Regions from separate parts of the Neoundibacterium parvum genome, predicted to be linked through region 4. Evidence: predicted binding sites of a transcription regulator. Region 4 holds the regulator's gene; each other region holds the start of a gene.

Region 1 (7,484 bases), 1.7 Mb from region 4:
CCGGCTTTTTCTGTCGATCAGCATGGCTTGCCTAGCAGCACCGCACGCATCAGTTACGCCCAGGCACGCGAAAGTTTGTTGTTGGCCAGACACATAGGCGGTGCCGATCTCGGAATCTTGTCGGGTAGCCGCAAAAGCGTCAGCGCCCTTGGTGAAATGGGGTTGGGCATGTTGGCGCAGGCTAACTTAGGCCAGGCGCTGGCCTTCGGTCTGGAATATCAATTAATTGCTGGCTCTATGTTGCAACTGGAGCTGGAAGTGGGTGCACAGCAATCGCAACTGGTTTCACATGCGCTGTTTGATGACAGGGAGTTACAGGATTTTCTCGATCTCGATCATCTGGCCACCGCCATGAACGCGGCGCGCAGCTTGCCTGGTGCGCAACTTACGCCACAGCGGCTAGAGTTGCGCGGCAATCTACAGCTAAGCCGCTCGGCTGCCGAGGCGTTTTTTGCCTGTCCGGTGATCGTCGGTGCCGACGTCAGCCAGGTGGTGTTTGCCAGCGCCATGTTAGAACTACCCTTGTCGGCACAGAGCGAGCAAGCCACCTTGTCGCGCCATGCCTGCGATCAGGAATTGGCCAGCATCGGGGTGCTGGGTAAGCAGAGTCTGGTACGTACTCTGGTTGCCATGCAATGCGAGTGCCGTAGTGTGACTGAGATGGCTAGCACATTGGGGATCAGCCCGCGCTCTTTGCATCGTTTGTTGGTGCGTGAAGGTGCTGCGTATTCGCAGATTGCCGAGAGCGTCAGAATGGGGCGCGCCAAGCGTCTACTGCTAGAGGGGCATGGCACCGAAGCAGTCGCCGAGCTATTGGGCTATTCGGATGAGCGCAGCTTCCGGCGGGCTTTCCAGCGCTGGACTTTATCGACGCCGTCGGAATACCGCGCCTCCCGGCAAACATAGGCCAGGCCTATGGCTCGGCCGGGAATTGAAACCAGAAGGTGCTTCCCTCATCGACCGCAGTCACAAAACCCATGTGACCGTGCATTTTTTCTACCAGTGTTTTAGTGATCGATAAGCCCAGACCGGTGCCGCCTTGTTGCCGCGTATCGGTGCCATCGGCTTGGCTAAAGGGTTCAAAAATACGCGCCTGAAATGAGGCCGGTATGCCAGCACCAATATCCGTTACCTCGACCCGGTAGTACAGTTGTTCGTGTTCCAGACGCGGGTGTATCTGCAATCTGACGGCCTCACCTTTGGGCGAGAATTTAGCCGCGTTCGAGAGTAAATTGGCTAGCACTTGCATCAGGCGATCAGGGTCGGCCTTGATCCATGCATGATCCGGGTGATGGAATAAATGCAGGCGTACATTCAGGGCCAGCGCATAGCTGTGATTGGCCTCTATCGCTTGCTCTAGCAGCGGCACCAGATCGAGTCGCTCGGCTTTGAAGTTGCTTTTGCCGCTGGCCAGTTTTTCCATATCCAAGATGTCATTGACCAGACCGACCAGCCTGCGGCTGTTTTTATGGGCAATCTTGATCAAATTTTGCGCTTTCTCTGGCAGCACGCCGCCAACACCAGCTTCCAGCAAACCCAGAGAGCCGCGTATCGAGGTCAAAGGGGTGCGTAGTTCATGACTGACGACAGAAATAAATTCTGATTTAAGTTGGTTGATGCGATGTCTTTCGCTGATGTCCATCATGAACATCACCCATTCGCTATGCGAATTTTCCAGATAATTCAGGCCAACCAAGACCGGCAGCATAGTCCCGTCTAGATGCTTGAGCATGATCTCAAATGCAGGGGTCGTGCCGCTGCCTAGCAATTCAGAATACGCCTGTTGGAAAGTGGCGAGATCTGCTTCGGATAACAGCAAACTCCAGACGTTTGCATCACCCAGCAGGCTGGCACGCGGATAGCCACACAATTGCGTAAAGACGGTATTCACATCGATCAGACGTGCCTGCTCTACCCCTTGGGCTATCCCCACCAAGTTTGAATTCATCAGCCTTTGCAGTCTTTGTTCGCTATGCCGCAAAGCATCCAGCATGTTTTTTTGCTGCGTGATGTCTTCTATCATCCAGACTGCACCCCGTACATATTGCTGCGAGGGCAGCGCGCGGCCAGCGATGCGTGCCATGAAGGACTTGCCGTCTATGGCTTTGACTAACCATTCCAGTTCTACCGCTTCATCGGCGATCAGTTTGGGTACTACCAAAGCCGCAAAGGCGCGGTAATCGGCTTCATTCTGATACAGAAAGGTCGATTTCATCCCTATCATGGCCTTGGCATCGGGGAAATTACATAGCTCGGCCAGCGTCTTGTTGGCGCGGATGATAGTGCCGTCACTGACAAACATGATGCCGACCGGCGCGTTCGAAATCAGGATGTCTAGCTCGTTGGCCAGATGCTTATAGTTGGCCTGGCTGCTGCTGAGTAATTCTTGCTGATGGCGTACCGCTTGCTCGGCGTTTTTACGTTCAGTGATGTCGATATTGCTGCCTATCATGCGCACTGCGCGACCCTGCGCATCCCACTCGACCACGCTGCCTAAGGATAGAATCCAGCGCCATTGTCCGGATTTGGATTTTTGTCGAAATTCGGTTTTGAACTCGATTTTTCCGTGCGAAGAAAAATGTTCTTGGTAGGCGTTTCTGAGAGTGTCGATATCGTCGGGATGCACGCTTTCTTGCCAGAAAAATTGCCAGAATTTTTTTGCATCCGGAAAATCATCGGGCGAAAACCCCAGCATGCGCGCGTACTCAGCGCTGTAGGTGCCGCGCCCGGTCTGTACATTAAAATCAAACAAACCCTGGTTGGAGGCGCGCATGATTAGCTGCATTTGCTGATCGCTGTCCTGCAGTTTTTTCTGTATGCGTTTTTGCTCGGTGATATCGCTTAAAAAACCATGCCATAAAACACTGCCATCGGCCATAGCCTCGGGATGGGCGTCGCCCATGACCCAGCGCTCTTCTGAGCCGTGCATGATGCGATATTCCTGACGCCAGTTTTGCAAACTGCTGGCCGAGCTGCGTATGGCCTGGCGTAGCGGCTCAAGGTCCTCGGGGTGGATCAGCTGGAATAGCGCGGTGGCATCGTCCTTGATCTGCTCGGGCTTGAGTCCAAACAGCGTGCTGACGCCTACACTGGCATACGGAAAACAAAAATGACCATCGGCAAAACGCTGAAACTGATAGAAGAAACTGTGGGGCAAATGCTGAGAAAAATTTTTTAGCATCGCGTCACTCAGACTTAGCTTCAGATTCAGCTTAGCTTGTTGCTGATGTTCATTATTGATTTCAGCAATCAGACCCAGCATGCGGCTAGGGCGACCTTGGCTGTCGCGCGCCACGATACTGCCACGTGCGCGTACCCATTTCCAATTACCGTTCTTGCAAAGCAGGCGCTGCTCATGCTGATACAGGTTGGCGTGGCCGTCGATATGCGCGCGCAAATGCGCCATGGCTGGTTTGGCATCGTCAGGATGCAGACGGTTTATCCATTCATCCAGATGATGGCCAAACTGGTTGTCGCTATAGCCCAATAGCTGTTGATACTGGCTGGAGAAAATCACTTCTCCAGTGAGCAGGTTCCAATCCCATAGCGCTTCGGCGATGGCTGTCAGGAGGATACTCAGTGCCGCATCGGTGTTGCTGGCGGCTGAATGCTCAACTGCTGCGGACATGCTGAAGCTCCGGTTAGGGGTGCTGGCTCATTACTTGTTGGAAAAACTGGGCAATCCCGGCGTCGCCCATTCTACGGGCATTGGACAATTCGCCACCTTTGCTAGCATACAGCAGAGTATTGTCGGCGCGCAGTATCACCGCTGCCGGTATGCCCTTTTTGATAGGATTGCCGTATGCATTGGCGATAGACAGATTTTTATCGAATTGCCCGACGTCGATTTTTACCAGCACAAACTGAGACGCTATCAACGCGGCGTTCTCAGCCTTAAATGATTTATCTAGCTCCAGGCAGTCTTTGCACCAGTTGGCGCCAAAGATGATCAAGACCTTCTTTTTGCTGGCCTGCGCCTGCTTCAAGGCTAGATTCAGATCCGCCTGAGCGTCGGCAGTTTCGAGATAGGCCGGTGCCACGGTGGCGTAACTGCTGCTGCAGATCAAGATGAGGAGGGATGCAAAATTTTTTTTCATGAGCGCTGTGGTAGAGGTTTACAGTGATTTGTTAATCCCTAGATACTGAAGCATATCCGCGCATTTGTCATTCTGCACTTGGTAATTGGGGCATTCGCCTAAAAATAATACTGATTATGCATACAGTTTTTTGTGCTTTGCCTTAAAATAGACAGACTCAATTTTTGGTGTTGCCGTGAAGCCTGCCGTTCGTAAAATTATCCATTGTGATTGCGACTGTTTTTATGCAGCAGTCGAGATGCGCGACGATCCCAGCCTGCGCGGTCGGCCGCTGGCGGTTGGCGGTCGTGCCGAGCAACGCGGTGTGGTGGCTACTTGTAATTACGAGGCGCGCCGTTTCGGCGTGCATTCTGCTATGCCCACTTCACAAGCGCTGCGACGTTGCCCCGATCTGGTAGTGTTGCCGCCTAGTATGGAAAAATACAGAATTGCGTCGCGTCAGATTTTGTCTATCTACGCCGATTACACTGCACTAGTCGAACCCTTGTCCTTAGATGAAGCCTATCTGGATGTCAGCCATGCCAGCCAGCAGCAGGGTAGTGCCACCCTGATTGCGCAAGAGATACGCGCACGGATTGCCGCCACAGTCGGCATTACTGCCTCGGCCGGAGTGGCACCAAATAAGTTTTTAGCCAAAATCGCCAGTGACTGGAATAAGCCGGACGGACAATTCGTGATCTTGCCCAGTCAGGTAGAAGACTTCGTCGCCACGCTGCCGGTGGCGCGCTTGTTTGGCGTTGGCAAAGTCACCGCCGCCAAATTACACGGCCTGGGTATCCAGACTTGCCAGGATTTGCTGACATGGTCGTTGCCCGATTTACTGCGCCAGTTCGGCAAACTCGGCAATAGCCTGTACCTCTTGTGTCGCGGCATCGATCAACGCGAGGTGATCGCAAGTTCTGAGCGCAAGTCGGTCAGCGTAGAAGAAACCTACGCGGTCGATCTGGCCGATCTGGCGGCTTGCCAGGCTGAATTGCCAACCCTGTATGCCTCCTTGCAGGGTCGCATGCAGCGCGCGCAAGCCGAGCAATGCATACAAAAGCTCTACGTCAAAATCCGTTTCGCTGATTTTCACCAAACCACGGTGGAGTGTCGCGGCAGCACGCTAGACGCACAAGTATTCGCTGATTTGCTGGAAACTGGCTATCTGCGCGCCAGCCAGCCGGTGCGCCTAATCGGCCTGGGTACCAGGCTGGCGGATCAGCGCGAAGAGACGCAATTGAGCTTGTTCCCGGTGCTAGCCTGAAGCACAGCCCCGCAAGCTCCAGCATCTGCGCGTGGCCGCAGCCTAAGTCTGTATTTATAGATACTGGGGGTGGGTATTTTTTAATCGCGCAATGAACATGTGCGCAAGAGGGTAGATTTTATAAATTTTTAGGGGAGTATATGTATTTTTGCCTGAATTTTTAGCGCACGGGGCTGGGCTAAAGTCTCAACGCAGATATTTGTTCTTTAATTTTTCCATCTGTCCGGATTTTTGTACGGTCTCAAAGCCCTGTCTTAGTTTCGCCAACAGGCTAGGATCAGTTTTCATATTCATGGCGAAATAATAGCTGTGTGTATTGTCTAATAAGAGCACTGCTTCGAGTTCTTCTGGTTTGCGCTTGAGCGATTTGGCCAAAAACGCTGCGCTCCAGTCTTGGGAAACGATCACGTCTATGCGATTCAAGAACAGCTTTTTAATGTTCGATTCTACGGTAGGCGCAAAATCGATGTTGTTGTCGGCGATCTCGCTTTGTTTAATAAAGTCTTTGGTCGAAGCCATCTCCCTTACCAAGCCAACTTTGTATTTGGCGACATCCGATAAAGTCTTGATTTGTATATCCTTACGTTCACGCAGCTTATACACAAAAATCTGGCGTGGACTGATAGGGCCTATCCAATCAAACACCGGTTCTCGCTCCGGGGTGCGGGTGATTGAATAAATCAAGGTATTCGGTTGGGCCAATACGGTCTGATAGGCGCGCGCCCAAGGCAAGAGACTGATGCTGGTCGTGAGCTTGGCGGCCTGCGTGCTCGCCTGCAACAGTTCGGTGGCGTAGCCGGTAATCACACCCTCTTCTTCGTAATTGAGGGGGGGCAGGCTTTCGGTGACCGCATTGAAATCGGCCGCGCTGCCGCGCAGCACTGGGCAAATAAGCAATGCCAGACAAACGCTGGCGAAACGAAGGCGAAGATCCATGCAGCAATTTTACTCTTAGATTGCTGCAAGGCTATGACAGCAACAAGCTGCTGCGCAATTCGGCTGTAAATTAGAGGGGGGGACTTGGTGCGACCGACAGGAATCGAACCTGTATTGCGGGCTTCGGAGGCCCGTATCCTATCCGTTGGAAGACGGTCGCTTAGGTGTGCAAGTTTTGCAGAGCGCTATTGTAGCTGTTTAGAGGCAAGTTTGCATGCGGGAAAATGACTTATTCTGTCCAATGCCGCTTCATAGTCGGCTTAAAACACTCAGGTTTTTCGAGAAAATACCCATAAAGTGTCGTGAATCAGGCGAATTTTGCCCAATTGTGAGGCAAACCAGAGGCGCACTATCTGCTTTTTCATTCCAAACCTGCGCTTTTACCACTATAATCGAGGGCTGTATGCCTAGCTCCAGAAAATTGGAGTGACCAGCAACCCGCCCTATACTAATACTGCACCGAGGAAACCATGAGCGACGCACACGACCAACACGAATCACCGATCAAGACCCCTGGCCAATTAATCGTTGCCGTTTTGGCTGGATTGCTGGTGCCGATTATTATTATCGTTCTGTTGATTAAGTACGTGTCTAGTGGTGACGTGGTCGGTGCCGGATCGAATGCGCAGACGCCAGAATCTATTGTGGCAAGAATTAGCCCGGTAGCCAATGAAGGCTACACCTTCAAGGACGCGAGCGGCCCTAAAGTATTGCAGTCCGGTGAAGCCGTCTACAAAATGGTCTGCGCAGCTTGTCATGATAGCGGTGCCGCTGGTGCGCCTAAGTTTGCTGACGCTGCAGCCTGGGGGCCACGCATTGCTCAAGGCTACGATAAAGTATTGGCACATGCGATGACAGGTCTGAACGCGATGCCAGCTAAAGGCGGCAATCCTGATCTGGATGATGTTGAAGTCGCTAGAGCCGTAGTGCACCTGGCAAATGCGGGTGGTGCTAAGTTTAAAGAGCCAGAAGTGAAAGTAGCCGCTGCCGAAGCCGCCAAATAAATTCTCGCTGTAAATAAAAAAAGCCTGTCGATGACAGGCTTTTTTATTGCCGAAATTATGCGCTTAGTGTCACTAAAGTGAAGCGGCGAGCTCGGCACCTTCACGTATCGCTCGTTTAGCGTCCAGTTCTGAGGCCAAGGCGGCGCCACCAATTTTGTGAAAACGTGGGCCGCCCTTGCTAGTTTGCGTCTCTGCTGGCGC
Region 2 (7,484 bases), 310 kb from region 4:
ATATTTAACGTTTAAATATCTTATCTGAATGCAAAGGTGATCTGCTTATTTCTGCTGGATTTTTTGCACTACTCATAAAATTATTAGTGGCTTTCAATAAAACCAAGGCATTTTGACAGTGCCAAACAGGTTTTCGTAAAGTACAAATAAAAATAGGGAGCTAAGCTCCCTATTTTTATTTGCCAATCAGATTACAACATTGCTTTAAGCAAGCGTGCCATTTCTGACGGATTTTTTGTCGCTTTGATGCCACATTCTTCCATGATATCGAGCTTGGATTGTGCAGTATCCGCACCACCTGAAATCAAGGCGCCGGCATGACCCATACGCTTACCTGGAGGAGCGGTAACACCTGCAATGAAGCCGACCACAGGCTTCTTCATGTTATCACGCACCCAGTAAGAAGCATTGGCTTCATCCGGGCCGCCGATTTCACCAATCATAATCACGGCATCAGTGTCTGGATCATCATTAAACATCTGCATGATGTCGATGTGCTTCAAGCCATTGATAGGATCGCCACCAATACCAACCGCAGAAGATTGACCCAGGCCAAGCGCAGTCAATTGACCAACCGCTTCGTAAGTCAAGGTACCAGAACGTGAAACCACACCGATACGACCTTTACGATGGATGTGACCTGGCATGATGCCAATCTTGATTTCATCTGGAGTGATCAAGCCTGGGCAGTTAGGACCCAACAATTTTGTCTTGCTGCCCGATTTCGCCATGCGGTCTTTCAACATCATCATGTCGCGAACAGGAATACCTTCGGTAATGCAAATCGCCAAATCGAGGTCAGCTTCTACCGCTTCCCAAATTGCAGCTGCGGCACCAGCAGGCGGCACATAGATTACCGAAACAGTTGCGCCAGTGGCAGCTTTGGCTTCTGATACGTTGGCGAAAATAGGAATACCTTCAAAATCTTCGCCCGCTTTTTTCGGATTTACGCCAGCCACGAAACAATTTTGTCCGTTAGCGTAATCGCGACACATGCGAGTATGGAATTGACCAGTCTTGCCGGTAATACCTTGGGTAATAACTTTTGTATCTTTATTGATCAGGATCGACATATTGTTCCTTGCGATTATTTAGCTTGGGCAGCGGCAACAACTTTCTGCGCCGCTTCTTCCATGGTGTCTGCAGCAATGATAGGCAAACCAGAGTCAGCCAGCATCTTCTTGCCGATATCTTCGTTAGTCCCCTTCATACGCACTACCAAAGGTACTTGCAAGGAAACCGCTTTAGACGCAGTAATCACGCCCTCCGCAATCACGTCACAACGCATGATGCCACCAAAAATATTCACCAAAATAGCTTTCAAACCTGGGTTTTTAAGCATGATTTTGAAGGCTTCGGTAACTTTCTCTGCCGTCGCGCCACCACCAACATCAAGGAAGTTAGCCGGCTCACCACCGAACAACTTGATTGTATCCATGGTCGCCATCGCCAAACCTGCGCCATTAACCAGACAGCCAATATTGCCATCAAGAGAAATGTAAGCCAAGTCGAATTTTGAGGCTTCGATTTCAGCTGGGTCTTCTTCGTCCAGATCGCGGTAAGCAACGATTTCTGGTTGACGGAACAAGGCATTTGCATCGAAGTTGAACTTGGCATCAAGCGCGATGACTTTGCCCGAACCGGTCAAAATCAAGGGATTGATTTCAGCCAGTGAGCAGTCAGTTGCCATGAATGCAGCATACAAACCTTTTAACTGATTGCGTGCATCAACCACGGATGCGTCTGGCACGCCAATTTTACGGGCGATCGCATCAGCTTCTTCGTCTTGCAAACCAGCTGTAGGATCAATCGCGATCGAATGCAATAATTCAGGGTGACTTTCAGCCACTTCCTCAATGTCCATGCCACCTTCAGAAGACGCCATCAATACTACGCGTTGGCTAACACGGTCAGTCACCATACTGACATACAACTCCTTCTGAATGTCAGCACCTTCTTCGATCAGAAGCCGGCGAACTTTTTGTCCTTCTGGACTGGTCTGATGAGTAATCAGCTGCATACCCAGAATAGCTTCTGCGTATTCGCGTACTTGCTCTAGGGACTTTGCAACTTTGACGCCGCCGCCTTTACCACGGCCACCCGCATGGATTTGCGCCTTGACAACCCATACCGGGCCGCCCAGAGTTTCTGCCGCTTTGACTGCCTCGTCAACAGACAGGCACGGGATACCGCGAGGTACTGTCACTCCAAATTTACGGAGGATTTCTTTACCCTGATACTCATGAATTTTCATACGTCTTCCCTTCAGACACTGAGGTATTAGTTAAATTAGTAAAATTACTTACGACAAGTAAAACAAAAACGGTACAGCTTTGCGTTAAGCGACTAGATTGCCCAGCGCGGATAATATTGCACCACGGCTGGACCATCTAGCCTTAATGCATGACAACGATTGAGTTGAAACGGTTGCTGCGTGTGCTGGGCGTCATCATTTGCGCCATCACGCGTATTAAGTACATCACCTGCAAAAGCCTGAACTGCTGCGGTTGGAAGAATTTGTGCTAATTCGGTAATATGCGTGCAGCCATTAATGCCGGAGAGCCGTTGCTTTACGCCCTGACGAAATTGCTGCATTAAATTGAGACCGATAAGCTTTTTGTATTCAGGCCCTATCGTATTGCAAAAACCTGGATATGGTACGGCATCAGAGACAGCATTTGCGTCAATGATATTTAAACTAGTATCGATCGTAATGCGAAGACTCAAATCATGAATGGCCGAACCATTAGGACGAACGCCGGAAGCGAGCGCAATGTCACGCGTTTTACAGTCAATAATTTGAGCGTCAAAATCCCACAATCCATCGTCACGTGCGAACGCTTGGATAGTGATGGTGCGCGTATGCTTCAACGCACGTCGAATTGTAGGTGGAGATAAGGGCATAAATGCCTGTTACGGGCTAATTCAGTGTAAAAATAGCCACAATTGCGCGTCGCTACCGCAGCTTCTACGATAACAGCCGCTCTTGCGGCACTGCAAAAAAAGGAAGTTTAGCACAGCTCGCAGACTAATTCCATTTTCATCGACGCCATCGCCCCGCTAACAAATAAAGCTCAGGAAAAATTCGGCAATAACAAGCAGTCGGAAATATGCTCAGGCGTCATCATCTCCGTTATCTCTCTTTGCCCGCATTGCCGCTTGAATTGCCCCACCGGAAAAGCCACGCTTCTGCAAAAACTGCATTTGCTTTGCGCGCTCTATATGATCTGCTGGTTCGAGTCGGTATTTTCTATGCAGGACCTCAATCGCTCTTACGGCTTCCGACTCAATCAACTGCGACTTTATTTTTTCAATTTCGGTCTTCTCGATATTATGACTTTGCAACTCTAAAAAAATACGTTGATTGCCGAACCTAGCCTGCCGTCGCCTTACCAAGGACACAGAAAACCTCTCCTCTGACAGGAATTGTGCGGCTTCTAATACGTCGAGCAATGCAGGCACATCGTCAGCTTCCTCTGCATAGCGAGACAACTTTCGCCCCAATTCCAAACGGCTATGTTCGCGCATAGAAAGGTAACGCAATGCTCTTGCTTTAAGACTTACTTTTACTTTAAACATTTTGACGCCCATAAAAAAACGCCGGCAATCCTAAGACATCAAGGAGGCCGGCGTTCTTAAATATTTGATTCTTATTCGCTAACTGCTAACGGTGGTAATAAAGGCACGCCTAGTTGCACCCTGACTTTATTCTCTATTTCGTGCGCCAAGGCTGGGCGTTCTACCAGGAAATTACGCGCATTATCCTTACCTTGTCCAATACGCTCACCGTTATAGCTATACCAAGAACCAGCTTTCTCAATAATTTTTGCATCGGCACCCAGATCCAAAATTTCGCCTTCGCGCGACGTACCTGCTCCATAAAGAATATCAAAATGTGCCTCTTTAAACGGCGGCGCAACTTTATTCTTGACGACTTTAACTTTAGTCTCATTCCCGATCACTTCATCGCCTGATTTGATCGAGCCGGTACGTCGAATATCCAATCGAACAGAAGCATAAAATTTCAATGCATTACCACCGGTAGTGGTTTCTGGACTGCCGAACATAACACCGATTTTCATACGAATTTGGTTAATGAAAATCACCAAAGTATTGGTACGATTAATACTGCCCGTTAATTTTCGCAATGCCTGCGACATTAGACGCGCTTGCAAACCTGGCAGAGAATCGCCCATATCACCTTCAATTTCGGCGCGTGGAGTCAGTGCAGCAACAGAATCGATGACAATCAGATCAACACTACCTGAGCGCACTAAAGCATCCGTAATTTCCAATGCCTGCTCACCAGTATCAGGTTGAGAAATCAAGAGATCAGGGAGATTAACGCCTAATTTCTGGGCATAACCGACATCCAGTGCATGCTCGGCATCAATAAACGCACATGTTCCGCCTAGTTTTTGCATTTCTGCAATGACTTGCAAAGTCAGAGTGGTCTTACCGGAAGACTCAGGTCCGTAAATCTCAACCACGCGACCACGCGGCAAGCCACCGACACCCAGCGCAATATCTAAGCCCAAAGAGCCTGTAGAAACAACTTGAATTTCTTCTATAACTGCACCATCAGCGAGGCGCATGACCGAGCCCTTACCAAACTGTTTTTCAATTTGCGCCAGTGCGGCAGCTAGAGCCTTACTCTTTTCAGAGCTGTTGTCAGATTTTTTATCGTCCATAAATTCTTTCAGTTAAGAGCAAGCAACAAGATGAGTCTTTAAAATGCGTCCAATAACGACACTGTATAAAAAATCAGTAGTTTATGCAAGCATCATTTTATTAAATTTGAATAATCTCTTTTTTTATACACCGACGATGAGCCCAAAAACCGTATGCAACCCTCGATCGCACAACAAACGTAGACCTTGATGCTGGCGCTCAACGCATTGTGGCAATCATCTGCTCCAATTTGAGTGTATCCGCACAGAACATACGTATCCCCTCTGCCAGTTTTTCGGTTGCCATTGCATCTTCATTTAAGTGGAAGCGAAAAGAGTTTTCATCCATGGCTAACTTCTGCAAATCCGATGCCTGCGCCGCCTCTTTATTCAATTTTGGAGTCAAGCTAACGGTGGAATCACTTAATTTTTGCAACAGGTCAGGGCTAATCGTGAGTAAATCACAGCCCGCCAGCTCTAAAATCTGGGAAGTATTGCGGAAGCTCGCGCCCATAATTTCGGTGGCGTAGCCAAATTTTCGGTAGTAGGTATAGATCTTTTTCACAGACAAGACTCCTGGGTCATCCGCACCATAAATTTCTTGCCCAGTCTGTTTCTTATACCAGTCATAAATTCGACCAACGAATGGCGAGATTAATTGTGCACCAGCCTCCGCACAGGCGATCGCTTGCGGCAGGCAAAATAACAGTGTCATATTACAGCGTATGCCTTCTTTCTCTAATATTCGAGCAGCCTGTATCCCCTCCCATGTAGAGGCAATTTTTATCAATACTCTCTCTTGAGGAATCCCGGCCTCTTGATACAAGGCGATTAAATGTCGACCTTTGGCGACCGTTTTTTCTGTATCAAACGATAGTCGTGCATCCGTTTCAGTAGAGACCCGACCCGGTACGATTTCGAGGATTTTTAGACCAAATGCAATCAACAGACGGTCAATAATTTCATCTATCGATTTGCTCGCGTGCTGCTGTAAAACTCGCTCCAATAATGGCAGATATTCGGTTTTTTGCACCGCTTTCAATATCAAGGATGGATTGGTTGTCGCGTCACGCGGTGCATACGCTTGCATGGATTGAAAGTCGCCAGTATCAGCAACGACGGTGGTGTACTGCTTGAGTTGTTCAAGTTGATTCATATAAAATTTCGCGTAAAAAAGATCAAGGGTTTACTTCTACTATACTTGTTCCCGCAACAATATCACCTATTACGGATGCATCCAAAAAATCACCGCTTCTAAATATTTCTAAAACCCGCTCTACCGAGCCAGCATCACAGGCTACTAATAAGCCACCCGAGGTTTGCGGATCACTCAACAAAGCTTGCTGTACAGCACTTACTCCATTAAGTTTGACGTCCTTACCGTAAGCCTCCCAATTTCGTGCCGATGCGCCCGTGATATAACCGGCCTCAGCCAGTTGCGCCACTTGTGGCAATAAAGGGATCGTTGACATGTTCAAGCGCGCACCAACTTGCGCGCCACGACACACTTCCAACAGGTGTCCAAGCAAACCGAATCCAGTAACATCGGTCATGGCACTCACCCCATCCAAGGCGGACAGTGCTTGCCCTGGCTTATTCAACTTAGTCGTATTCGCAATCATGCTGGCATATCCGGCATCATCTAAGGCTTGTTTTTTCAGCGCCGCCGACAAGATGCCAACGCCGATAGGCTTGCCAAGTATGAGCTTGTCACCCACTTTGGCATCGGAATTGCGCTTGAGTTTAGTAGGGTGAATTAAGCCCAATACCACCAAACCGTAAATTGGTTCTACTGAATCTATCGTATGTCCACCTGCTATTGGGATACCCGCTTGCGCGCAAATACTCTCACCGCCCTGGATCACTTGCCCAATCACCTCTAACGGCAACTGGTTAATTGGCATGCCCACTAAAGCCAAGGCCATGATAGGTGTGCCGCCCATCGCATAGACGTCAGAAATCGCATTGGTTGCAGCTATTCGGCCAAAATCATAAGGATCATCGACGATAGGCATAAAAAAATCAGTAGTCGCAATCAGCGCCTGCTCGTCGTTGAGTTTATATACTGCGGCATCGTCAGAGGTTTCAATACCAACCATTAAGGCCGCAGGCACCGGAAAGCCGGTCGATTTTTTTAATATCTCGGCCAGTACACCGGGCGCAATTTTGCAACCGCAGCCACCACCGTGCGAGAAAGAAGTCAGCCTTATCGGAGTTTCATTCGTATTCATCTAGACAACCTTTTAGAGTGCGTTAGTATTTCAAGCGATTATTTCGTACTAAGCTAGTATTTAACAACAGAACAATCGAAGTGCATGTCACTAACGAAAAAAAATCTCGGCGCACCACAACAAATGAACGGACATCGCTGCTAAGTTAAGCCCACAATTATACGCTGAGCCTGTTACCACGTTCGGTAACGCCTGCACGCGCGAAATTTCAATAGCAGAGCAAACACTCACTCATGCGTTACCACATAAAAAATTCTGTCGGAACTTTGCGAACACTTTAACGAATTTAGAATCTGCCGATGCTAGCGTCTGAATTGAACTTGCGGTTAAAAGAAAGCGACCATAAAAAAACGGGCACTTACGTGCCCGTTTTTAATTTACTGATGCGTTGCAACTTCTTGCCGATTACCGATCGCCGAATGAGCGACGGTTACCGTTAGCATCGCCAGAGCGTGGGTTGCTACCCTTGTAACCACCACCAACCTCACTACGTGGTCCATTGCTAGATGGGCTATTTGGTTTACTGAAGGTACGCTGGCCTGGCTTGCTACTATTGCCATTAGAGTTCGCACCATAGCCGCCG
Region 3 (7,484 bases), 1.2 Mb from region 4:
GCCTTTGTTTTGGCTTTAAAATGGATCTTCATGGGACGCTACCAAAAAAGTAGTACGCCTATGTGGACCAAATTTGTCTGGCTCTCGGAAGCCATCACCAATTTATACGAGGGCATTGCAGTACCAAATTTCATGCGTTATCTGCGCGGCACACCTTGGCTGCCGCTGGTGTTCAATTTACTCGGCAGTAAAATCGGCAAAGGCGTGTACCTGGACACCACCGACATTACGGAATTTGATTGCGTCAGCATCGGTGCATATAGCGAAATCAATGCCCTAGCCTGCCCGCAAACCCATTTATTTGAAGACCGCGTCATGAAGATCGACCATGTAAAAATCGGTGAACGCGTCTACATGGGGCCGCGCAGCGCGGTGCTATACAGCGCCGTAGTGGGTGATGACGCCAAATTAGGTGCTCTCACGCTGGTGATGAAGGGCGAGTTTATCCCGGCAAAATCGAGCTGGCGCGGCTGCCCGGCATCGATTGCACAGGCAATTCCACAACTTTAAGAGCAGACCAAAAAACCATGTCGGTGCTGACCGTGTATAGCTGGCCAGAGCAAAGCGCAGCCGCACTGACTGCCTTGGCCGAGCATGCCTTAGTGGTAGTCAGTATCGCAAGCCCAGCTGCTGCCAGTCGCGAGTGGGCTAGGCAGCAGCTGCGTCTGGCCGTACGCGACTTGCTCAGTTGCGCCTATGCCTGCACTAGCGAACAGCTCGTATTGGAGCGCCAGCCCGGCCAAGTACCGGGACTTAAATTATCTATCCCCGGGCATCAGATCGCCCTCTCCATTAGCCATGAAAGCGGTTTATCGATTGCAGCGATACGGACTCGTCAGCGCAATGAAGCACTTGAGCATGGAGAGCATAGTGAGCAGCAGCCAAATGAGGCTGAAGTTGGCGCTGAAAATAACGCTGAAGATAGCTCGAAAAATGAGTATGCGAATGGCACAGACTTAGACTGGAAAATAGGCGTAGATTTGCTCAAACTAGCCCATCTACCCGACTGGCAAGCGGTTGCGACGCTGTATTTAGGGCCGGAGGTGAGCGCCGCCATCGCCGCCACAGACCCAGCACAACAAATGGCCTGCTTCGCCCTACACTGGGCACAACTGGAAGCCAGATGTAAATGCCAGGGGCTAGGCTTAAGTGAATGGTCAGTATCAAGCAACGCGGATACGGCCGCCTATCGCTATCAGCAACTAGACCTACCAACAGGCTATGTCGGCGCTCTCGCTATAAAAATCTAGAGTTTTGCCGGGCCAGTTTCAGACTAAATCAAATATGGCAGCAATGCTCAATTAACTGACAAGCCAACTGCAATTGAGGCTTGATTCGGCCAAGATTCAGTGCAAATTCAGTACAAACTAAGCGCGCCATTCTACGCCCCCACAGTCTGGCTCAATGCGCTCGCAATGCCGCCACTGAACTACTTCAGGTCTGCCAAGATCACCAATTGGCTTTAGACAAAATCACTAGCCACTTACGCAAGACTAAAATTTCCAGATGCCCGGCTTGTACTCCGGTGGAGCAATCCATGATGGGATTAACCCGATATGGACGTCGTCTGAAATCGAGACACACAAAAATCTCTCGACTACCCACGCGCATTAAAAATGAGCTAGGTGCAAATTGCAGGCTAAAACGCGCATCAAAAGTTTGTTCGAGGTTAGTCATTTGAGGTGATCTCCATTTCGTAAATTAGGTGAACTAGGTGAATTAAGGAATTCTATGAACTCTATAAAACCTGTAAGTGCATAAATTTCTATCGGATTGCATGTTGATCACTTTAGCACAAAGTACTGTATATGCAATCAGTATTTATATTTTCCGTGGTTTTTCTGCTTTTTTCGCGCGCCTTTTACAACAAGCGACAACAAGTTTGAATTTATCTGAATAAGCGATTATACTGATTTTATATACAGTAGTTTTTTTATTTGGCATACCATGAAATCGAGCCCCCATCCCGCGCCAGAAAGCATCCATCCTTCGCTATGGCGCGCCTCACAACTGGCGCGTGCTCATGGTGATTATGTGGCTTGCGGCTACTCAGACTTAGCCGCCGAGCTACCCGGTGCAGGCTGGCCCATGGGCGCTTTGAGTGAAATCCTGATACAGCATCCTGGCACGGCAGAGCTAGCGCTATTGCAACCAGCCCTGGCGGGTTTGCAGCGCGGCCACATCATTTTGCTAGAGCCGCCGTATCAACCGCAGGCGCTGGGTTTAGCGGAACTTGGTCTGGATATCTCACGCATTCTTTGGCTGCGCTGCAAGACCCATAGCGATGCGCTGTGGAGCGCCGAACAAATTTTACGTAGTGCTAGTTGTGCCGCGCTGCTGTTTTGGCCTAGCCAAATCAGAAGCGAGAATCTGCGTCGCCTGCATCTGGCGGCACAAAGCGGCAACACGCTGTTTACCGTGATCCGTGCGCAGCAGCAAGCGCTTAATCCTTCACCCGCGCCCTTACGCCTGAAGCTGCAGCGCGTCGCACTTGGCCTCCAGGTAGAGATTATCAAGCGACGCGGTACGCAAGCGCATGCACCTTTGATTATTCCTCAGGCACGCCTGGCCGCTATGTATCGCGCCCGCCCTGACACCACTATTTATGAGCATGAGCATGTTGAGCACCCACTCATTAGCGAAAGCAACAGCAACATCGCCAACCGTGCCCAAGCCACCCGTACTGTGGCTGGCCGTGCATTTACCACTGCTCAGCATAGAAACTTTCCAGCCGAACTGGCTGGCTGATCATGGCACGGTGGTGCTGGATAAAAATCGCGTGGTAGCGCTATCAAACTATGCGCGCGCGGCCGGTGTGCAACTGGGCATGCGCAGTGGCAGTGTGGCGATGCTGCTACCCGAGGCGAAACTGAGGCAATATGATGCTGCGCAAGAGCAAGCGACACTGCAACGTGTCGCGCTCGCGCTACTTATCTACTCGCCACAGGTGGCCAGCGCCGAGCAGGCTAGCTTACTGATGAATATCGGTGCCAGCTTGCGCCTGTTTGGCGGGGTGCGGCAATTGCGGCAGCGCGTGCTGGCCAGCATGGCGCTACTGGGCGTCAGCGTCACGCTGGGCTATGCCCCTAGCGCAGGCGCAGCCTGGCTCATGGCGCATGCAGCCAGCGCAACAGGCCGACGCGGGCGCTACTGCCTGACAGCGCGCCGCCTCAGTGCGCGGCTAGATCCTCTTCCGGTGCGCTTATTAGCTGCCGCCGCGCCCTGGCGCGACTGGCTGCAGGGCATAGACTGTCATGATTTAAAAAGTCTGCGCCAACTACCACGCGCCGGGATACAGCGACGCTGTGGCAAGGCCTTACTCGCCAGCCTGGACTACGCTTACGGCCAAGCCGCAGAACTACATCAGTGGCTGCAAGTGCCGGCAGAATTTATCGCCTACGTCGAACTACCTGAGCGCATAGAACAGGCCGAGGCCTTGCTCAATTATGCGCAAGTCTTACTGCAACAACTGAGTGGCTGGCTCAGAGCCAAACAGTTGGCGCTGAGCCAATTACAACTAGAGTTGGAGCACGAGCGCGGACGCCTGGCAGTCGCGCCTAGCCAGGTCATGATCAGCTTAGCCGAACCCACCTGGCAAGCCGAGCATCTGGCGCGCTTATTAAAAGAAAGACTGGCGCAACTAAGCCTTGCCACGCCGGTGATAGGCTTGCGTCTGCACGCCGCACAGCTGGTCGCCATGCAAGCCCCCAGCGCCAGCCTGTTTCCCGACCCAAGCGGCAGCCCGCAACAGCAGCACCGCTTATTAGAGCTACTAGTGGCACGCTTGGGCAGCGAGAATATCCTGCAAACGCAGCCGCTCGCCGACTACAGACCGGAAGTAGCGAATCACTGGATAGCCGCGCTGCAGTCGCAGTCCAAGGCGCATAGCACAACGCACAACGCGGCGCAATTAGCGCCCGCACCGGCAGCCATGATGAACCGCCCGAGCTGGTTGCTGGCCACACCCATCGCTCTGGAACTAAGACAACATAGGCCGTATTATCGCGGCGCACTGAGCATACTCTCGCCGCCCGAACGCATCGAAGCCGGTTGGTGGAATGGGCAATTAATCACCCGCGATTACTTCATCGCCGAAACCAGCGAACATCTGCGCTGCTGGATCTACCACGAGAGAATCAGCGCGGCACAACAGGCCGAGCAGGCGAATGAAGCTGCAGTCTGGTATCTGCATGGCTGGTTCGGATAAGGTCGCAAACATGCAAAAGCTTTTTCAAACAGTGGTAAGCCCAGCGCGCATATCCCATGCGCCTTGCAGGCCGACATGACTGGAAACCCGCATGGAATATGCGCGTCCGGCCAGGCCACTTTTAAATTTCAAACACGTCCGAGCGCCACAGCTAGCGCTCATCTGCTCGCCAACACTGAGCTTGAATCAGCATGGATCAGCATAAATAAGCATGAATAAGCCTAAACCCGGGCCCGGCCAGATGCCGCTGCCTAGCGCCACCTCCCTTCCAGATTACGCAGAATTATTTTGTCTGTCTAACTTCACGTTTCTGCAAGGCGCATCCCATGCAGAAGAATTGGTGGCACGCGCCGTCAAGCTCGGCTATCGCGCGCTGGCGATCACCGACGAATGCTCTCTGGCAGGCGTAGTGCGGGCCCATGAAGAGGCGAAAAAACATAGCCTACCGCTACTGATAGGTGCGCATTTCAAACTCAGCGCCAGCGATGAGCAAGATGGCTGCACCCTGATCGCGCTGGCGCAAAATCGTGAAGGCTATGGCAATCTGTCTGAACTGATCACACTGGCACGCACCCGCGCCACCAAAGGGACCTACTTCATTACCGCACAAGATTTTAGCGCGCCACCCACCGAGTATGCCCATCTGCGCGGCTTACCCGATTGCCTGCTGATCCTGGTGCCTGACTATCCGGCCAGTATCGAAGCGCTCTCCAGACAAGCGGCATGGATCAAGAACAATTTCCCGCAACGCGCCTGGCTGGGGCTTAATTTACTCACCCGTGGCATGGATGAATTGCATCAAGGCCGGGTCACGGCGATTGCCCAACACCAGCGCCTGCCGCTGGTGGCGATAGGCCAGGTCTGCATGCATGTGCGTTCGCGCAAACCCTTGCAAGATACGCTCACGGCGATACGCCTGAGTAAAAGCATCGCCGATTGCGGTTACCAACTGGCACCGAATGCCGAGCAACATCTGCGCTCGCGCTTGCGCCTGGCCTCGCTGTATCCGGCAGCAGCGCTGGCAGAAAGCATCAAGATTGCCAGCCTGTGTGATTTTTCACTGGATGAATTGCGCTATGAGTACCCGGATGAACTGGTGCCGGCAGGACAAACGCCCGCCAGTTATTTAAAACAGGAGGTGTATAGAGGCGCACAGCTACGCTACCCGCTCGGCATCAGCGCCAACGTCATACAAAAAATAGAGTACGAGCTGCACCTGATCAACGATCTCGCTTACGAGCCCTACTTCTTAACCGTGTACGACATCGTCAGATTCGCCCGCTCACAAGGCATCTTGTGCCAGGGGCGTGGTTCAGCGGCTAATTCGGTGGTCTGCTATTGCCTGCACATCACTGAAGTCAGTCCAGATAGCGACACTCTGCTATTCGAGCGTTTCTTATCCAAAGAGCGCGGCGAACCACCCGATATCGATGTCGATTTTGAGCACCAGCGGCGCGAAGAGGTGATCCAGTATCTGTATAAAAAATACGGCAGAAATCGTACCGCGCTGGCGGCAGCAGTCCACACTTACCGCCCCAAAGGCGCTTTGCGCGAAGCCGGCAAGGCGCTCGGCGTCGATCTGGCACTGGTCGATGCTGTCGCCAAAGCACATCACTGGTTTGATAGTAAGCACGATTTACTCCAGCGCTTTAGCGAAAGCGGACTAGACCCGGATTCTGCGCTGGCGCAGCAATGGGCTAGCCTGGCGAGCCAGTTACTCGGCTTTCCTCGCCATTTATCGCAACACAGCGGCGGTTTCGTAATCGCCAAAGGCAAACTATCGCGCCTGGTGCCGATAGAAAATGCGGCGATGAAACAGCGCAGCGTGATTGAGTGGGATAAAGATGATCTTGAGTCGCTAGGCCTACTCAAGGTCGATGTGTTGGCACTGGGCATGCTCTCGGCACTCAAGCGCGCCTTTGATCTGATGGCCACCCTACCCGGCCGGCCGCGCACTATGCAGCAGATACCACGCGAAGATGCCGCCACCTATCAGATGATATGCCGGGCCGATACCATAGGCGTATTTCAAATTGAATCGCGCGCCCAAATGAGTATGTTGCCACGCCTGCGTCCGCAAACCTTTTACGATCTGGTGGTACAGGTGGCGATCGTCAGGCCCGGCCCGATACAGGGCGGCATGGTGCATCCGTATTTACGCAGAAGACAGGGTTTGGAAGCCATCAGCTACCCGAAACCCGAGATAGAAAAAATCCTCGCACGTACCCTGGGTGTGCCTATCTTCCAGGAGCAAGTAATGCGCATCGCCATGGTGGCGGCCGATTTTAGCCCGGGCGAAGCCGATGAGTTACGGCGTGCCATGGCGGCCTGGAAACGCAAAGGCGGACTGGCACATTACAAAGAGCGCATCATCAACAGCATGCAAAAAAATGGCTACGACGAGCCATTTGCGACGGCTATTTTCAATCAGATGTTAGGCTTTGGCGAATACGGTTTTCCCGAAAGCCACGCCGCCAGTTTTGCCATTCTGACTTACGCCAGCAGCTGGATCAAATGCCACGAACCTGCCGTTTTTTTATGTGCGCTGCTCAACTCACAACCGCTGGGATTTTATTCGCCATCGCAACTGGTGCAGGATGCTCGCCGTCATGGCGTCGTCGTCAGACCGGTCACGATAGAGGCGAGCAACTGGGAATCCTGTCTGGAGCACGATGATCGAAGCAATGATCGAAGCAATGATCGAAGCAATGATCGAAGCAAAACATCCCCGAGCGCGGTACGCTTAGGAATGTCACTTTTGCGCGGCATGTCTTTTGAGGCGGCACAGCGCATACAGGCGGCACGCACGCAGCGCGCCTTTAGCGACATGACGGATCTGGCGCGGCGCGCACAACTAAACCGCCGCGACATCGAAGCCTTAGCCGCTGGCAATGCGCTGGTCTCACTGGCCGGACATCGCCGCCTCGCCTTGTGGCAGGCCGTGGCGGCAATACCGGATAAAGACTTACTCCATAGCGTCACGCTGGAAGAGCAGACTCCAGTGTTGGCCGCGCCGAGCGAAGCGCAAGAGATCGTCAGTGATTACCACAGTGCCGGCTTGACACTAGGACGGCACCCGCTCGCCTTATTGCGCCAGCGCCTGCTCAAGCTGCGCTTCTTACCGGCAGAGTTATTGAACACTTTCCAGAATCGCCAATTTGCACGCGGCTGCGGCATGGTTACGGTACGCCAGCGCCCCGGCACCGCCAATGGCGTGCTATTCATCACGATAGAAGATGAGACTGGACCGGTGAATGTGATTATCTGGCCTTCGCTG
Region 4 (7,484 bases):
AGAAGCGCATCCGTGGGCGTGTTAAGCGCCAGATGGAAAAGTCGCAGCGTGAGTACTATTTGAATGAGCAAGTAAAGGCGATTCAAAAAGAGCTGGGCGAAGGCGAAGAGGGCGCGGATATTGATGAACTCGAGAAAAAAATTGTTGCTGCGAAAATGCCTAAAGAGGCGCGCGATAAGGCGATGAATGAGTTGAAAAAACTCAAAATGATGTCGCCCATGTCGGCTGAAGCGACCGTGGTGCGTAACTACATAGACACCGTCGTGAATTTGCCTTGGAAGAAAAAATCGAAGGTGAACAATGATTTAACCAATGCTGAAAAAGTATTGGAAGACGATCATTACGGTCTGGATAAGGTTAAAGAACGCATCTTGGAGTATCTCGCCGTACAACAGCGCGTCGACAAGTTAAAAGCACCGATACTTTGTTTCGTCGGCCCTCCAGGTGTCGGTAAAACTTCTTTGGGGCAATCTATTGCCCGTGCTACCAATCGTAAATTCGTGCGTATGGCGTTAGGTGGCGTTAGAGATGAGGCCGAGATCCGTGGACATCGCCGCACCTATATCGGCTCTATGCCAGGCAAAATTTTACAAAGCTTGGCGAAGGTCGGGGTGCGCAATCCTTTATTCTTGCTCGATGAAGTCGATAAGATGGGGGCTGATTTCCGCGGTGATCCATCCTCCGCTTTGTTGGAGGTCTTGGATCCTGAGCAGAATCATACTTTCTCGGATCATTACATCGAGGTCGATTTTGATTTGTCAGATGTGATGTTTGTGGCTACGTCCAACTCTTACAATATTCCTGCGGCTTTATTGGATAGGATGGAAGTGATACGTTTGTCCGGTTACACTGAGGATGAAAAGACCAGTATCGCGCAGCGTTATTTATTGCCTAAGCAGATCAAAAATAACGGTTTGAAGGAAGAAGAGATTACGATCGCAGAAACAGCGATCCGCGACATCATTCGTTATTACACGCGTGAAGCTGGCGTGCGTTCGCTAGAGCGCGAAATCTCCAAGATCTGCCGCAAGGTCGTGAAGATGTTGCTGCTCAAAAAGACCGAAAAGAAGGCGACTATCAATTCGAAAAATATCGACAAATACCTCGGTGTGCGTCGTTATGATTTCGGGGTGGCGGTCAAAGATAATCAGGTCGGTCAAGTGGTTGGCTTGGCGTGGACTGAGGTTGGTGGCGATTTATTGACCATAGAGGCGGTAGCGATGCCTGGTAAGGGCGGCGTGATACGCACCGGTACATTGGGTGATGTCATGAAAGAGTCGATCGAGGCTGCTCGCACGGTGGTGCGTAGCCGTGCTAAGCGCCTGGGTATTAAAGCCGACGTGTTTGAGAAGAGTGATATCCATATCCACGTTCCCGAAGGTGCAACGCCGAAGGATGGTCCTTCAGCGGGTATAGCTATGACTACCGCTTTGGTCTCTATCTTTACAGGCATACCAGTACGGGCTGATGTGGCGATGACGGGTGAAATTACCCTGAGAGGTGAAGTTTTGCCTATTGGTGGGCTAAAAGAGAAGTTACTGGCAGCGCATCGCGGCGGCATCAAGACAGTGCTAATACCTGAGGAAAATGCGAAAGATTTGACCGATATTCCGGACAACGTTAAAAATAAACTGGAAATTATCCCGGTGCGTTGGATTGATAAAGTCTTGGAAATTGCCTTGGAGCGTCAACCTGTTGCCTTGACGGATGAGGATGTCGCACTTGCTGCGACTGCGAAACCAGATGCGGCGATCGAGGCTTCGGCCATTAAACACTGATGTGATGTTGGGCCAGTTGCTTTATTGCAGCTGGCATCAATTTAAAAAAACGCCCGATAAATTCTCGGGCGTTTTTTTATGGGCATGCTTCTATTTGGTGGCTGGCGATTTTTAAACAGCCATGCTCAGCGCGCAGTATCCATGCGGCTTCCAGGCAAGCTAGGCTGGAAGCCGCATGGATACTGCGTCTTGGCGCCTTGCTTGTTACGACCAGCTGCGTAATAAGCCAACCGCCAATCCTTCGAGTGAGAAGTCGGTTTCGGTGTCGCTCACTTTGATAATTGGATAGTCTGGATTTTCTGGGATTAATTCTATGCCGGCGCTGGTTTTTTTGTAGCGTTTTACTGTCACATCGTCGCCTAGTCTCGCAACTACGATTTGTCCGTTACGCGCCGTATCAGATTTTTTTACTGCCAATAGATCGCCATCCAAAATGCCAGCGTCACGCATCGACAGACCGCGTACTTTTAGTAGAAAATCCGGTTTGGCAGAAAACAGTGCAGGATCCACGTTATAGGTGGCCTCTACATGTTCGGTCGCTAGGATGGGTGACCCTGCAGCTACTCTGCCAACCAAGGGTAAGCTCAATTGCATCAGCGCAGGATGCGGCAATGCCATTTGTATTCCTGGCATGTGGCTGGATAACTCGGATTCTAATAGGCGTATGCCGCGCGAGGTACCGGCTGCGATTTCGATGACGCCTTTGCGCGCCAGTGCCTGCAAGTGTTCTTCGGCCGCATTGGTCGAGCGAAATCCAAGTTCTGTTGCGATTTCTGCGCGGGTTGGGGGGAAGCCTGTGTTTTGTATGGCATCCTTGATCAGGTTGAGAATCTGCTCTTGGCGGGCGGTCAGTTTCAGCATGGTGGTTCTTTCAATTAGCTGTATGTATATGCAGACTGTATTTTTATACAGTGAAGTCACTTATGCAAGGAAAACCTGCAAAAAATATGGAATAAGTGATTTGACTGCTATTTCATTTGTGCACGCGGCAACCGAGTCGCTTTTGCTCCTAGAACTAATTGTGCAAAGCTTGAAAATCGGTTACTATTGTCGGCTTTCCTCTTCCCGCACTCGTCTTGACGCCGAGGCGGGCATCTTTTTATTGTCCACAAGGAGAATATATGCGTCATTATGAAATAGTATTTATCGTACACCCTGATCAAAGCGAGCAAGTGCCTGCAATGATCGAACGCTACAAAGCTAGCGTTACTACACGTGGTGGTCAAATCCATCGCGTGGAAGACTGGGGTCGCCGTCAACTGGCTTACGTCGTTCAAAAATTGGCTAAAGCTCACTATGTTTGCATGAACATAGAGTGCGATGCTGAGACTTTGCTTGAGTTGGAAACAGCATTCAAATTTAACGATGCCGTTCTGCGTCACCTCACAGTTAAACTGAAAAAAGCTGAAACAGCGCCATCTCCAATGATGAAAGCAGTTCAGAAAGAAGATGCAGCTAAGACGCAACGCGTTGAAGCACCTGCAGCTTAATAGTTTTAACGAAGGACGCGTAATTATTTGTGAATGAGCTTAAAGTCGTCGCTAGCATTGCAGAAAAATCAGCGCTGCGTTATACACCAGCCGGAATTCCGATAGCAACTGCAGTACTGATGCATTACTCTAAGCAAGAACAGGCGAGCACCCAGCGCCAGGTTGAATTTGAAATCACTGCAATCGCTGCAGGTACGATTTCTAAGCGATTCCTGGAAATACAATTGGGAGTCACGATGTTATTCACGGGTTTTTTAGCGCGTAAAAATCGCAACAGCAAAAGTCTCGTTTTTCATATCACTGATTTTCAGGAAAATGAGTTCGAGACACCTTTACTAGATTAGGAGCCTAAAATGGCATTCGGTAAAAAATTTGATAAAAGCAAACTGAAGCAAAAGCGTCAGCAACAAAATCCTTTGTTCAAGCGCAAGAAGTTTTGCCGCTTTTCAGCAGGACACGTAGCTGCAGTTGATTATAAAGACATCGATACACTGAAAGACTTCGTGCAAGAAAACGGCAAAATCATGCCAGCACGTTTGACTGGCACTGTAGCCTTGTACCAACGTCAAGTTGATACAGCGATCAAGCGTGCACGCTACCTCGCGTTGCTGCCGTACACTGATCTGCATACAGCGTAATAGGAGAAGAATATGCAAATTATTTTGATGGATAAAGTCGTTAATCTCGGCAATCTGGGTGATGTAGTTCGTGTTAAAGATGGTTATGCACGTAACTTTTTGATTCCACAACGTATGGCTCGCCGTGCAACTGCAGCCGCAATCGCTGAATTCGAAGCGAAGCGCGCAGAGTTGGAAAAAGCAGCAGCTGCTAAATTGGCCGCTGCGCAAGCACAAGGCGAAAAATTGAGTGGTTTGACAGTTCAAATCTCGCAAAAGTCTGGCGTTGATGGTCGTTTGTTTGGTTCTGTAACCAATTCAGACATCGCTGATGCTTTGACTAAGCAAGGTTTCGCAGTTGAGAAATCTCAAGTGCGTTTGCCATTGGGTCCTTTGAAGACTGCTGGCGATCACGCTGTATCAGTTGCATTGCACACTGATGTTGTAGTTGATGTCATCGTTGCAGTATTGGGCGAACACGCTTAATTAGCGCTTGCTTTAAAAAAAAGCCGGGTGTTCCCGGCTTTTTTTATTTTTATTTTTGATTTCGCGCAATAGACTACGCTTTTTTTTGCGTTGGAAATCCGGCTAATTTTTTCCGTAATTTGTCAATTAGGTGTTGCATAATTTTTTGTTGTGACGCATCTTTCTTCTCTCGAAAATTAGGCTAGTTCAGGCGCACTTTCACTTGCTTTTCAAGGCAAATAAAAAGGTATAATGCGCGCCATGAAAGCACCTTCCGATCCGCAGTTAGATAATCTTCGCATCCCGCCACACTCCATAGAATCAGAGCAATCTGTTTTGGGGGCTTGTTGTTGGATAACGCCGCCTGGGATAGAATCGCCGACTTTATTAATGAGGGTGATTTTTATCGCTATGATCATCGCATTATTTTCCAGGCTATCGTCAAGCTGATTAATGCTTCGCGCCCCGCCGATGTGATTACCGTCTTTGATGCGCTCACTGCCATCAATAAAGCAGAGGATGCGGGCGGTTTGAGTTACCTCAACGCATTGGCGCAAAATACGCCGTCGGCAGCGAATATCCGTCGTTATGCCGAAATCGTGCGGGATAGGGGGGTCTTGCGTAAGCTGATAACGGTGTCTGATGAGATCGCTGGCCAAGCCTTCAATCCTCAGGGTAAAGAAGTCAAGCAAATGCTGGACGAGGCAGAGTCAAAAATTTTTGCCATTGCCGAAGAGGGCTCGCGTGGCGCCCAAGGTTTTAACGCGATTCAGCCCTTATTGACCCAGGTAGTCGAACGTATTGATGAGTTGTATAACCGTGATCACACCAGTGATATTACCGGTGTGCCTACTGGCTTTACTGATCTCGATAAAATGACCTCGGGCTTGCAGCCTGGTGACTTGATCATCGTTGCGGGTCGTCCTTCCATGGGAAAAACGGCGTTTTCTATCAATATCGCAGAGACGGTGGCAATTGAAAGCGGCTTGCCCGTGGCGGTGTTCTCGATGGAGATGGGCGGCGCCCAGTTGGCCATGCGTATGCTAGGTTCGGTTGGCCGTTTGGATCAGCATCGGTTGCGTACCGGTCGCTTGATTGATGAGGATTGGCCGCGCCTGACACACGCAATACAAAAAATGAATGACGCCCAGTTGTACATCGATGAGACACCTGCGCTCAGTTCTATAGAATTACGTGCCCGTTCCCGTCGTTTGGCCAGGCAATGTGGCAAACTCGGTTTGATCGTGATCGATTACTTGCAGTTGATGTCGGGTAATACCCAAGGTGAGAATCGTGCCACAGAAATTTCTGAAATTTCCCGAAGCTTAAAAGGCTTAGCGAAAGAATTGCAGTGCCCAGTGATTGCGCTGTCGCAGTTGAATCGTTCTTTGGAGCAGCGCCCGAATAAGCGCCCGGTGATGTCAGATTTGCGTGAATCCGGCGCGATTGAACAAGATGCCGACGTTATTTTGTTTATTTATCGCGATCAGGTCTACAACCCTGATTCACCTGATAAAGGAACTGCCGAAATTATTATTGGTAAGCAGCGTAATGGCCCTATCGGTAGCGTGCGCCTCACCTTCTTGGGTGAATATACCAAGTTTGATAATTACACGGGTTCTTTGTCTATCTATGGTGACTCTGAGTAGTCGAGTGTAGAAGAGCCCCGCATAACATTTTTATTTTGTAGTGTTTGGTAATTGTAGTAAGTGTTTTACAGCAGTATCCGGGAAGTCAGGTGATCCTTGTACTTTTCGGATCAATTCTAGAAATTTTCTATTTTCAGTGAGAAAAAAATGTTTGGACGATTCATGCCCACCGAGGGTAAATTCTTTGACCTATTTAATCAGCATGCTGAGTTATGCGTCAAAGGATCGAAAGAGATGGTCGCATTAATGACCAATTTTGACGACTTGGAAATCCGGGTTCATGCGATAGAGGGTATAGAAAAACAAGCAGACACTGTCACATACAATACGATAGAGTTGCTGCATAAAACCTTCATCACACCTTTGGATAGAGATGATATTCATAAGCTCATTACGCGCATGGACGATATTCTCGATTTACTGGAAGATGCTGCGCAAACGATCTCACTCTACGATATTCGTGAAATTACACCCGAAGCCAAGCGTCTGGCTGAGTTGTGCTTGGCCTGTGCCGAGAAGGTAAAAGCGGCCGTTGGGTTGCTCCATAATATGGATAATTCGCGCGAGATTCTGGCAATCTGCGAAGAAATTGACAGGCTCGAGTCGGATGCCGATCACGTCATGCGTGCTGCCATGTCTAAACTGTTCCGTGATGAACCGGATGTGCGTAATTTGATCAAACTTAAAGCGATCTACGAAATTCTGGAAACCGTCACCGATCGTTGTGAAGATGTCGCGAACATCATCGAAGGCATCATCGTCGAAAACGCGTAATTTTCGCGGTAGCAGGCTGTATCCAGCTGGCCACCTACACGAGAGTATTGATTAGTATTAGTTGCGTCGGATCCGGCGCAACTTAAAAGAGAAGTGATTCCTATGCAAACCCTCCATATAAGCATGTATGTCATCGTATTTCTGGTGGTATTGGCTTTGTTATTTGATTTTATGAATGGCTTCCACGATGCGGCAAACGCGATTGCCACCGTGGTTTCTACCGGCGTACTCAAGCCGCAACAAGCGGTGGCGATGGCCGCCTTTTTCAATGTGCTCGCGATCGTGGTGTTTCCTTTGACGGTAGCGACCACCATCGGTAAGGGCACCATAGACCCGGCAATTGTTGATCACTACGTGATTTTTGGGGCCTTGGTGGGCGCCACGTTTTGGAATTTTGTTACCTGGTACTTTGGCATACCTTCTTCCTCATCACACGCCTTGATAGGTGGCATGGTCGGCGCAGCTGTTGCTAAATCGGGCACTGGTGCCTTGATTTCTGCCGGACTTTACAAAACCATCATCTTCATCGTGATTTCGCCATTGCTGGGATTTTTCCTGGGATCCTTGATGATGTTAATCGTATCCTGGTTATTTGTGAAATCTACCCCTATGAAGGTCGATAAGTGGTTTCGTCGCCTGCAACTGGTGTCGGCTTCGATGTTTAGTCTCGGTCATGGTGGTAACGATGCGCAAAAAACCATGGGCATAATC

Evidence for each region. Region 4 encodes LexA, which represses DNA repair genes until DNA is damaged. Its sites were predicted from a motif close to ACTGTATNNNNATACAGT; they were not measured.
Region 1: the regulator LexA is predicted to act here: its motif matches at 4,207-4,224, upstream of dinB (DNA polymerase IV).
Region 2: the regulator LexA is predicted to act here: its motif matches at 4,752-4,769, upstream of recA (recombinase RecA).
Region 3: the regulator LexA is predicted to act here: its motif matches at 1,909-1,926, upstream of imuA (translesion DNA synthesis-associated protein ImuA).

Annotation. Positions count from the first base shown of each region.
Region 1 covers NZ_CP034464.1:1,961,318-1,968,801, reverse strand. The annotation lists gene EJN92_RS08535 (AraC family transcriptional regulator) at 1-906, shown strand, start outside; gene EJN92_RS08530 (PAS domain-containing protein) at 914-3,628, opposite strand; gene EJN92_RS08525 (thioredoxin family protein) at 3,642-4,097, opposite strand; gene dinB (DNA polymerase IV) at 4,258-5,343, shown strand; gene EJN92_RS08515 (substrate-binding periplasmic protein) at 5,530-6,279, opposite strand; tRNA gene EJN92_RS08510 (tRNA-Arg) at 6,365-6,439, opposite strand; gene EJN92_RS08505 (c-type cytochrome) at 6,750-7,283, shown strand; gene EJN92_RS08500 (NADPH-dependent 2,4-dienoyl-CoA reductase) at 7,356-7,484, opposite strand, start outside.
Region 2 covers NZ_CP034464.1:581,871-589,354, forward strand. The annotation lists gene sucD (succinate--CoA ligase subunit alpha) at 192-1,073, opposite strand; gene sucC (ADP-forming succinate--CoA ligase subunit beta) at 1,088-2,269, opposite strand; gene EJN92_RS02595 (DUF2889 domain-containing protein) at 2,347-2,904, opposite strand; gene recX (recombination regulator RecX) at 3,115-3,579, opposite strand; gene recA (recombinase RecA) at 3,651-4,691, opposite strand; gene tal (transaldolase) at 4,891-5,826, opposite strand; gene selD (selenide, water dikinase SelD) at 5,849-6,901, opposite strand; gene EJN92_RS02620 (DEAD/DEAH box helicase) at 7,307-7,484, opposite strand, start outside.
Region 3 covers NZ_CP034464.1:4,018,636-4,026,119, reverse strand. The annotation lists gene EJN92_RS17600 (Pls/PosA family non-ribosomal peptide synthetase) at 1-510, shown strand, start outside; gene EJN92_RS17595 (4'-phosphopantetheinyl transferase family protein) at 528-1,250, shown strand; gene EJN92_RS17590 (hypothetical protein) at 1,450-1,677, opposite strand; gene imuA (translesion DNA synthesis-associated protein ImuA) at 1,948-2,748, shown strand; gene EJN92_RS17580 (Y-family DNA polymerase) at 2,666-4,207, shown strand; gene EJN92_RS17575 (error-prone DNA polymerase) at 4,419-7,484, shown strand, end outside.
Region 4 covers NZ_CP034464.1:273,542-281,025, reverse strand. The annotation lists gene lon (endopeptidase La) at 1-1,778, shown strand, start outside; gene lexA (transcriptional repressor LexA) at 1,983-2,639, opposite strand; gene rpsF (30S ribosomal protein S6) at 2,900-3,268, shown strand; gene priB (primosomal replication protein N) at 3,298-3,612, shown strand; gene rpsR (30S ribosomal protein S18) at 3,622-3,906, shown strand; gene rplI (50S ribosomal protein L9) at 3,919-4,371, shown strand; partial or broken gene EJN92_RS01225 (replicative DNA helicase) at 4,612-5,999, shown strand; gene EJN92_RS01220 (DUF47 domain-containing protein) at 6,147-6,773, shown strand; gene EJN92_RS01215 (inorganic phosphate transporter) at 6,876-7,484, shown strand, end outside.